2 regions of the Vibrio fluvialis genome follow, and region 1 is predicted to be linked to the other one. Evidence: predicted binding sites of a transcription regulator. Region 1 holds the regulator's gene; the other holds the start of a gene.

Region 1 (4,183 bases):
CCAAGTCATCGGCTTTTCCGCAATTCCAGCATACGGCAAACTGACGTTCATTAAGCTCACCACAATGTGCACACTGCCATGGTGTTGAACGGGAACTGCTGGACGGGCTTTGATAATCTTCAATGATAGCTTGCGCCCGCTCATGCTGAGTCACGTCATACAACCAGATGTAAGGCGCAGTTTCATCATTCATCGGCAACTCACCGCGCAGACCAAACAAACCTTCTCCACGCACCTCACAGGCAATATTGGCTTGTTTTAGCAGTTCGCACAGCAAGTGTGCTTCCGTCGGATTGGCGGCTATGAATATTTTCATCGTTGTACCGTGTTGGCAGAGCGTCTGACCAGCCGGTTCATCACCCATTTCATGAGCAGTGGAAACACCCCAAGTAAGGCGAATGACAGCAACACCGATGGCGAGACAATGCCGGATAATGAATCAATTTGTGCCAGTTGTGTGCCGGCGTTTAGATACACCGCAGTGCCAGGCAGCATACCCAACTGGCTGACCCAATAGTAGCGGGCAACGTTAATGGGACTTAGGCCCATCAAGAGGTTTATCAGAAAGAACGGGAATACAGGGATCAGCCGTAATGACAGCAAATAAAACGCGCCATCACGCTCAACGCCTTGGTTGATTGCGTTCAATTTGTCACCAAATCGTTGTTGAACCCAGTCTCGAAGCAGATAACGGCTGCTCAGAAAGGCTAGTGTTGCACCGATGGTACTGGCGAAAGAGACAAGCAAAAGACTGAGCCAAAAGCCGAACAATGCTGCTCCAAGCAATGTGACAACGGCTGCGCCGGGTATCGAGAACGCCGTAATCAAGACGTAGCTGACAAAGTAAATCAGGGCAGCAGCAAGCAAATGTTCGGCGATATAGTCCGACAACAGCGCTTGCTGAGCTTTGGCATTGTCCAGAGTGAGGTATTGACTGAACGTGAGCCCTAATCCAATGATCACGGCCAGCAAAATTAAGCCTAGAACTAACTTCTTACTCATCGATGTTTCTCGTTATACGGTTATCTAAGGTATACGTAACCAGACAGGGAAAAGCGATATTTTCTTTCACCCAAAGAAAAAAGCATCCGTGAACGGATGCTTTTAATGAAGTTGCTCTCAAAAAGGTTTACGACAAACGCTGTAACAACTCGTCGCGACGCGTTTGAGGGATAACTGACCAGTGCTTGCCCTCAATGGCGCCTTCAAGTGCCCACAGAAGCTCCAAGCCGACATCTGAAGAATGTGATTGTCTAACGGCTTTGTAAGCTTCTACGGCACCTTTCTCCTGCAGATCTTCCACCGTTTCGATGCCGGCTTTTTTCAGCATTCGTTCGGTTGCAAGGCGCAGGTTAGGGAGATCTTTAAGACGATCCGGCTTCGCTTGGGCTTGAGTCTCACGCTCATCTTTGGCCACTGCTAATGCCGCTTTCGCGTCTTCCAGAATTTTTGCGGTGTCTAACCAACAGTCTTCCGGCAAAGCGAAATACTTGGTTACAACGGGAAATCCGCGCTTTTTATAAACATAAGGCTCGTAGCCTTGTTGTTTGAACTTGGCTGTTGAAGCATCGTCGGCGCGAATGTGAAGTCTGTCGTTAACCACCAATGCGAACATTGTGTCATCAACAAAAATCCCAAAGCCACCAAACATTGAACGAGATTTAACGCGTCCAAATTGCTCAAAGAGCCGCATTGAATCTTTTAGTATTGGTTTATCCATGCTGTAAGTCTCGGTGTATTAATTAATACGCCACCAAAGTCAGGTCCGAGAAAATAGCAAAAGAATGCAGAGAGTATGTCAGTTAGGAGTCAACTTCTTAGTGTATGCATTTTTGCCATCGGTAACCCCGCTACCTACCCGAATTGGGTTTAGGCCGGAGGCTTTGCGTCCCACCTTTTCAGATGGTTTGCCCTGTGCGTGACATTTCCTTCAAAAAAAGGATAATCAAAAATTTGGATAAACATCACATTTACCTTGTGCAAATGTGATGTTATTCAAATATATATGTCCAACCATTGCAACTTGATTCATTGATTTTGAATCTAAATAGACAATTCAGACATGTTGATTTTCTGCAAAGTTATTGTTTTGTCAAGTCTTTTACTGTGTCGCGCTCTACAATCTCCGGATGCATCTCGAAGATACGGCGATCGTGCTCTTTATCTTTGATTCGTTCGAGTAATATTTCGAATGCGTTTTTACCCACACGACGTTTAGGTTGGTGGATAGTGGTTAGCGGTGGAGAGAAATACTCTGCCAGCTCAATGTTGTCATAACCGATAACCGACATATCTTCCGGAACACGAATCCCACGTTGTTGCAGGCGGCTCATTAAGCCAAGCGCCATTGTATCGTTAAAACAGAATACAGCGGTTGGACGTTTGTCCATGGCGATGATTTTATCTGCGGCCAGTACGGCGGTGTCACACTCGAAGTTACCTTCCAGAATCCAGTCTTCGCGGACAGGCAGGTTTGCTTCTGCCATCGCACGGCGGAAACCAGCAATACGTTCCTGACAGGCGGCTTTAACGAAATGGCCACTCAGGCAAGCGATATCAGTATGACCGCGGTCAGTCAGGTATTTAGTAGCCAGATAACCCCCTTCTTCGGAGTTATCGATGATCTTATCAGCCTGAGAGGTCTCTGGACCCCAATCCATGATCACCTTAGGAATGTCAGAATGGCTTTCCAACATTTCCAGCAGTTCTTCGGTCAGGTCAGAACACATAACCAAAATACCGTCTACGCGCTTTTCCGCCAGCATGCGGATGTAGTCGCGTTGCTTTTCGTAAATACCACCGGTGTTACACAGGATCAGCGTGTAACCCTGACGGTAACAGTAGCTTTCCACACCATCGATCACTTCGGAGAAGAAGAGGTTGGTGGACTGAGTGACCAACATACCAATTGTTCGTGTGGTGTTGCACTTTAGGCTTCGAGCTACAGCGCTCGGTGCATAGTTCAGCTCTTTAACAGCATCCATCACTTTTTCTTGTGTGGCTTCTGCAACAAATCGAGTTTTATTAATTACGTGAGATACGGTTGTTGTTGAAACGCCAGCCAGGCGTGCAACGTCTTTAATCGTAGCCATAGGTTTGTCCTGTCGATGACTGCTGAGCGCAACAAAATGCGTCGTGCTATCAGATTCAGCAGCGGTTAGGCTTGTACTGCAAGTGAAGCCTAAAAGTAGTAAAAACACAAAAACCGCTCGAAAACAGCGGTTTGCATCTTAAATTCATATTTTATCGTTTGCGGGCAATATAGTAGTCCGCAACGCGTGAACTCGCAACGAAATTCATCGGATGAGATCAAATGATCGTCACAAAGTTCGCGCGATATTCTTCAATTTGTGAGCATGATAGCGAACTATTCGTCAGTCAAATAAGCCTGATCAAGTTGCAGGAAGGCGACCAGAAGCTCGCTGACTGCGGCGTAAAAACCAAATTGATCAAGCGACTGGCAACGGGTCGCGAAAGTTGGTACCCAACTCAAGAGATGAGATTGGATAAATTCGGCCTGTTCAGAAAAGGCTTGTTCCATATGTGACTGTTTTTCCAGTTCGTTGGACCGAATAATCATATGTCCCAAGAAATCCAACTCGACAGCCAAATGATCAGCTGGTTCGTTCAGTGAGTCGTGAATCGCAACGCCGTGCTGTTTCATCAAGTCAGCCATTTCTTGTGCCGGAGTATCGTTCAACAGGCCTGTTTTACCAAGGTAAACGGAGGCGTAGGGCAGGGCTGAATCCTTGTCTGACTTTAAAAACAGGTCGCAAAAGTCGGCCGCCAATTCAAGGCGGGCATCGTCACGGTCGAGCAAGCGGTTCAGTGCTTCCACCAGATGCGTCACCGCCGCTTTCAGTCCGGCGTTTTCACTCAAGCCAGTCAGAAAGGCACGAATTTCGGGTGAATGATATTGCTCGATCTCTTTATCACTGAGCTCTTTACTGAACAAACTCGACAACCACCAATAAATTTCGGCGCGCTTTTCGTTAAATGCTTTTACTTCTTGCATGGTTAGACTCCGGATACTTTCTCCCTATAAGTCTAAACAATAAACATGAATAGCAATAACGCAAACCATGAAAAAATATGAACAAATACGTCAGCAAATTAATAGCTTGCTCAGAGATTGCTTTGAATCAATAAACCCTGAGGTTTTTGGATTGGAGACTAGAATTAT
Region 2 (4,183 bases), 630 kb from region 1:
ATTGAATGGTGAGGTTCACCAGCACGTCAATCTGACTGAGCAGCCATTTAAGGTCGATAACGACCAGCTGGATTCCGTTTTTGACAAGGAGAGCCCAAATGGGAATTGAGATGTTAACCCTGCTTCTGTTGGGTTGTATCCTGACCGCGTTCGTTCTTGGTGCCCAGGTTGGTCTGGCGCTGGGTGGGATCGCAATGGGTGTCGGTTATCTGGTGTGGGGGGAGTCGCTGTTTAATATTATTCCGACTACCGTCGAGAGCACCTTCTTTAACTTTATTTTGCTGGCGATCCCGCTCTATATCTACATGGGACAGATTTTGACGCGTTCCGGGATCGGCGATGCCATGTTTAATGCCAGCCAACTGGCTATCGGCCGTGTGCGAGGATCGCTGGCGATCAGCGTGATCGGCGTATGTTCGATGATCGGTGCCATGGTAGGGATCATTGGTGCGGGCATCATGACCTCCAGTTCGATTGCGCTCAAACCTATGCTTGAACGTGGCTACGATAAGAAGCTGGCGCTTGGGGTTATTATGGCGGGCGGCTCACTGGGCATTCTGATTCCGCCGAGCATTCCGATGATCATGTTCGCGTCGTCCACTCAGAACTCGGTCGGCAAGATGTTTCTCGGCGCGATGGTACCCGCGCTGATTACCATCGTGCTGCTAATAAGTTATGTGGTGATCAGCTGTAAGCTGCGTCCGGAACGTGCGCCGATGGATATCGATAATGACATCGAAGTGCCTAAAGGCTATGAGCTGTTTAAAACCATTCGTGATGGCGCTTCATCATTTGCTCTGATTGTGGTGGTACTCGGCAGCATCATTGCCGGGATTGCGACGCCAACCGAATCCGGCGCGCTGGGCGTGATGGGGGCGATTCTGCTCTCGATTCTGTTTAAGCGTTTTAAACCGGAATTGCTGATGCGTTCTGGCATGCAAACCGCCATGCTGGTGAGTGTCGCGATGTGGATTATTCTCGGGGCGTCGGTGTTCAGTAATTTCCATCTGTTGATGGGCATTCAGGGCATGGTCTCGGGCTTTACTCAGAATCTCGATCTGCCGCCGATTGTGATCATCATGATGTTCCAGGTCATTATGCTGCTGCTCGGTTTTATCATTGATGAATTCATTATTGTGCTGATGTGCGCGCCGATATTTACTCCGGTGGCCGTGTCGCTCGGCTATGACCCCATCTGGTTCGGCGTATTGATGATTCTCAACATTGTGATTGCGGTGCAGACGCCGCCCTATGGGTTTGCGCTGTTCTACCTCAAAGGCATCGCGCCGAAAGGGGTCACGATGATGGATCTGTATAAATCCGTCACCCCATTCATCATGGTGCAATTTGTGGTTTTGGTGATCTGTATGCTGTTCCCGGATCTGGTCACCTGGTTGCCTAATAAGGTGATGAATTCCTAATCCAGTCGATGGTACGCTTCTGATATTCACAACCTCTCTCTGATGTGCAGCCAAGCAAAAGGGAGAGGTTGTTCTCATTTCTGAACTCTCATTCAAGTCGGTTAATTTCTAGTCGAAACGCCTGCCATTTATGTGTAACCGTGCATAGTTCTTTCTTAGTTTCTGCAAAATCGATGCAAATTCCGTCTGGAATTTGTGATTTGATAACTTTATAATCTGCGCCCAATCGATTACGCAACCGTTTACTTTTTACCTTTATTAGGATTCGAACATGCTGGAAAGGCTATTCAAACTCAGTGAAAATGGCACCAACGTGCGCACTGAGATCATTGCAGGGGTCACCACCTTCCTGACAATGGCATACATTATTTTCGTTAACCCAGCGATTCTTTCAGATGCCGGAATGGATCGTGGTGCAGTCTTTGTTGCTACCTGTCTGGCAGCGGCGGTTGGCTGTTTCATCATGGGTCTGATCGCGAACTACCCAATTGCACAAGCTCCGGGTATGGGCCTGAACGCATTCTTCACTTATGTGGTTGTGCTGGGCATGGGTTACACCTGGCAGGTGGCACTGGCGGCGGTATTCTGCTCGGGTGTGCTGTTCATTCTGCTGAGCCTGTTTAAGATTCGTGAGTGGATCATTAACTCGATTCCAATGTCACTCAGAACGGGTATCTCTGCGGGTATCGGTCTGTTCCTGGCGTTCATCGCGCTGAAAAATGCCGGTATCGTGGTAGACAACCCAGCGACTCTGGTTTCTCTGGGTGCGATTACTTCTCTGCCTGCGGTACTGGGAGCTCTGGGCTTCTTCCTGACCATCGCGTTGGTACACCGCGGCGTGAAAGGCGCGGTAATGATTGCCATTCTGTCGATCACCGCTCTGGGCCTGATTTTCGGTGACGTGCAGTGGGGCGGCGTGATGTCGGCTCCGCCAAGCATCGCACCGACGTTCATGCAACTGGATTTCTCTTCTGTGTTTGAAGTAGGTATGATTTCAGTCGTGTTTGCCTTCCTGTTCGTTGACCTGTTTGATACGGCGGGTACGTTGGTTGGTGTGGCAACGAAAGCGGGCCTTATTGGTGAAGACGGCAAGATTCCACGTCTGAACCGCGCGCTGCTGGCTGACTCAACCGCGACTTCTGTGGGTGCTCTGCTGGGTACGTCAAACACCACTTCTTACGTAGAAAGTGTGTCTGGTGTCGCGGCGGGTGGCCGTACCGGTCTGACCGCAGTTGTGGTTGGTATTTTGTTCCTACTTGCATTATTCTTCTCGCCATTAGCGGGTATGATCCCAGCCTACGCAACATCAGGTGCGCTGTTCTATGTCGCAATTCTGATGCTTTCAGGCCTAGTCAGCATTGACTGGCGTGATCTGACAGAAGCGGCCCCGACGGTGGTAACCTGTCTTCTGATGCCACTGACTTTCTCAATTGCAGAAGGTATTTCAATGGGCTTCATCGCGTACGCGCTGATTAAGCTTCTGAGTGGCAAAGGTCGCAACGTATCACTCAGCGTCTGGGTGATGGCGATCATCTTTGCAGTCAAATACATTCTTGCCGCGTAACACTGGCAAAAAACATTTCCAAACTTTAGGTCTATAACAATGAGTAGAAAATTCGTTATCACTTGGGACAATATGCAGAAGTACTGCCGTGAACTGGCTGAACTTCAAATGCCTGCAGAACAATGGAAAGGTATCCTGGGTGTAAGCCGTGGTGGCCTGGTACCAGCTGCGATTCTGGCTCGCGAACTGGGTATTCGTTACGTGGATACCGTGTGTATCTCGAGCTACGACCACGATCATCAGCGTGACATGAGCGTTCTGAAAGCGCCTGAGCACGATGGCGAAGGTTTCCTGATTGTTGATGACCTGGTAGACAGTGGTGATACTGCACGTAAAATTCGTGAAATGTACCCGAAAGCTAAGTTTGTGACTGTATGCGCGAAGCCTGCAGGTCGTGACCTGGTGGATCAGTACGTTGTTGATATCCCGCAAGATACTTGGATTGAACAGCCTTGGGACATGGTGTTGTCTTACGTTGAACCCGTCAACCGTAAACAAAAATAAACCGTGATTCTCAACTTTATTTGATAATGGCCCTGTATAGGGCCATTTTTTTTATTACTATTAGGCCATTCCTCTTAACAGAGACGCGTTATGTCTGAAGAAATCAGTAAAAACCTTTCTGAGACTTTGTTCCAAAAGCACAAACAAGCCAAAGAAACGTCCTCTCTCACCCAGTACATGCCAAGCAGTCAGGATTTCCTCGAACAGAAGAAAGAGCAGGATGGCTACGCCTGGTATCGTAACTTGCGCCGTCTGCAATGGGCCTGGCAGGGGATTGACCCGGTTGAACAAGAAGAAGTTCTGGCCCGTATTGCTTCCTCGAAACACTCCCGTACTGAGGAGCGTTGGCTGGATACGGTAATGGGGTATCGCAGTGGTAACTGGGCGTACGAATGGACGAAGTTAGGCATGCGCCATCAGGCGCGCGCGTCGCAAAAGCAGGGTGAAGAGGCCGCTGATGAAATGTTCGCCGCATCGCTCTGTTTCAGTATTGCCGGTTATCCGCATCTGAAAAATGACAACCTGTCGATTCAGGCTCAGGTCTTGGCCAATAACGCGTACACCGAAGCGTCGAATCTGACCAAATACGTGGTCAAACGTCTCGAGTTTCCGTATCAGAACAAAAAAATTGTCGGTCACCTGCACCTTTCCAATACCGAGAAGCCGCAACCTGTGGTGATCGTCAGTGCCGGGC

Evidence for each region. The regulator PurR, encoded in region 1, represses purine synthesis genes. The targets are predictions, from matches to a motif close to TNANGNAAACGTTTNCNTNA.
Region 2: a site for PurR is predicted at 1,652-1,671, ahead of DYA43_RS02640 (NCS2 family permease). Genes of this name have one in related genera too.

Annotation. Positions count from the first base shown of each region.
Region 1 covers NZ_UHIP01000001.1:1,200,004-1,204,186, forward strand. The annotation lists gene DYA43_RS05740 (putative signal transducing protein) at 1-316, opposite strand, end outside; gene DYA43_RS05745 (TVP38/TMEM64 family protein) at 313-1,002, opposite strand; gene DYA43_RS05750 (TfoX/Sxy family DNA transformation protein) at 1,130-1,720, opposite strand; cyclic di-GMP riboswitch class I at 1,838-1,922, opposite strand; gene purR (HTH-type transcriptional repressor PurR) at 2,082-3,092, opposite strand; gene torD (molecular chaperone TorD) at 3,368-4,015, opposite strand.
Region 2 covers NZ_UHIP01000001.1:569,036-573,218, forward strand. The annotation lists gene DYA43_RS02630 (TRAP transporter small permease subunit) at 1-109, shown strand, start outside; gene DYA43_RS02635 (TRAP transporter large permease) at 99-1,421, shown strand; gene DYA43_RS02640 (NCS2 family permease) at 1,693-2,985, shown strand; gene gpt (xanthine phosphoribosyltransferase) at 3,025-3,489, shown strand; gene frsA (esterase FrsA) at 3,580-4,183, shown strand, end outside.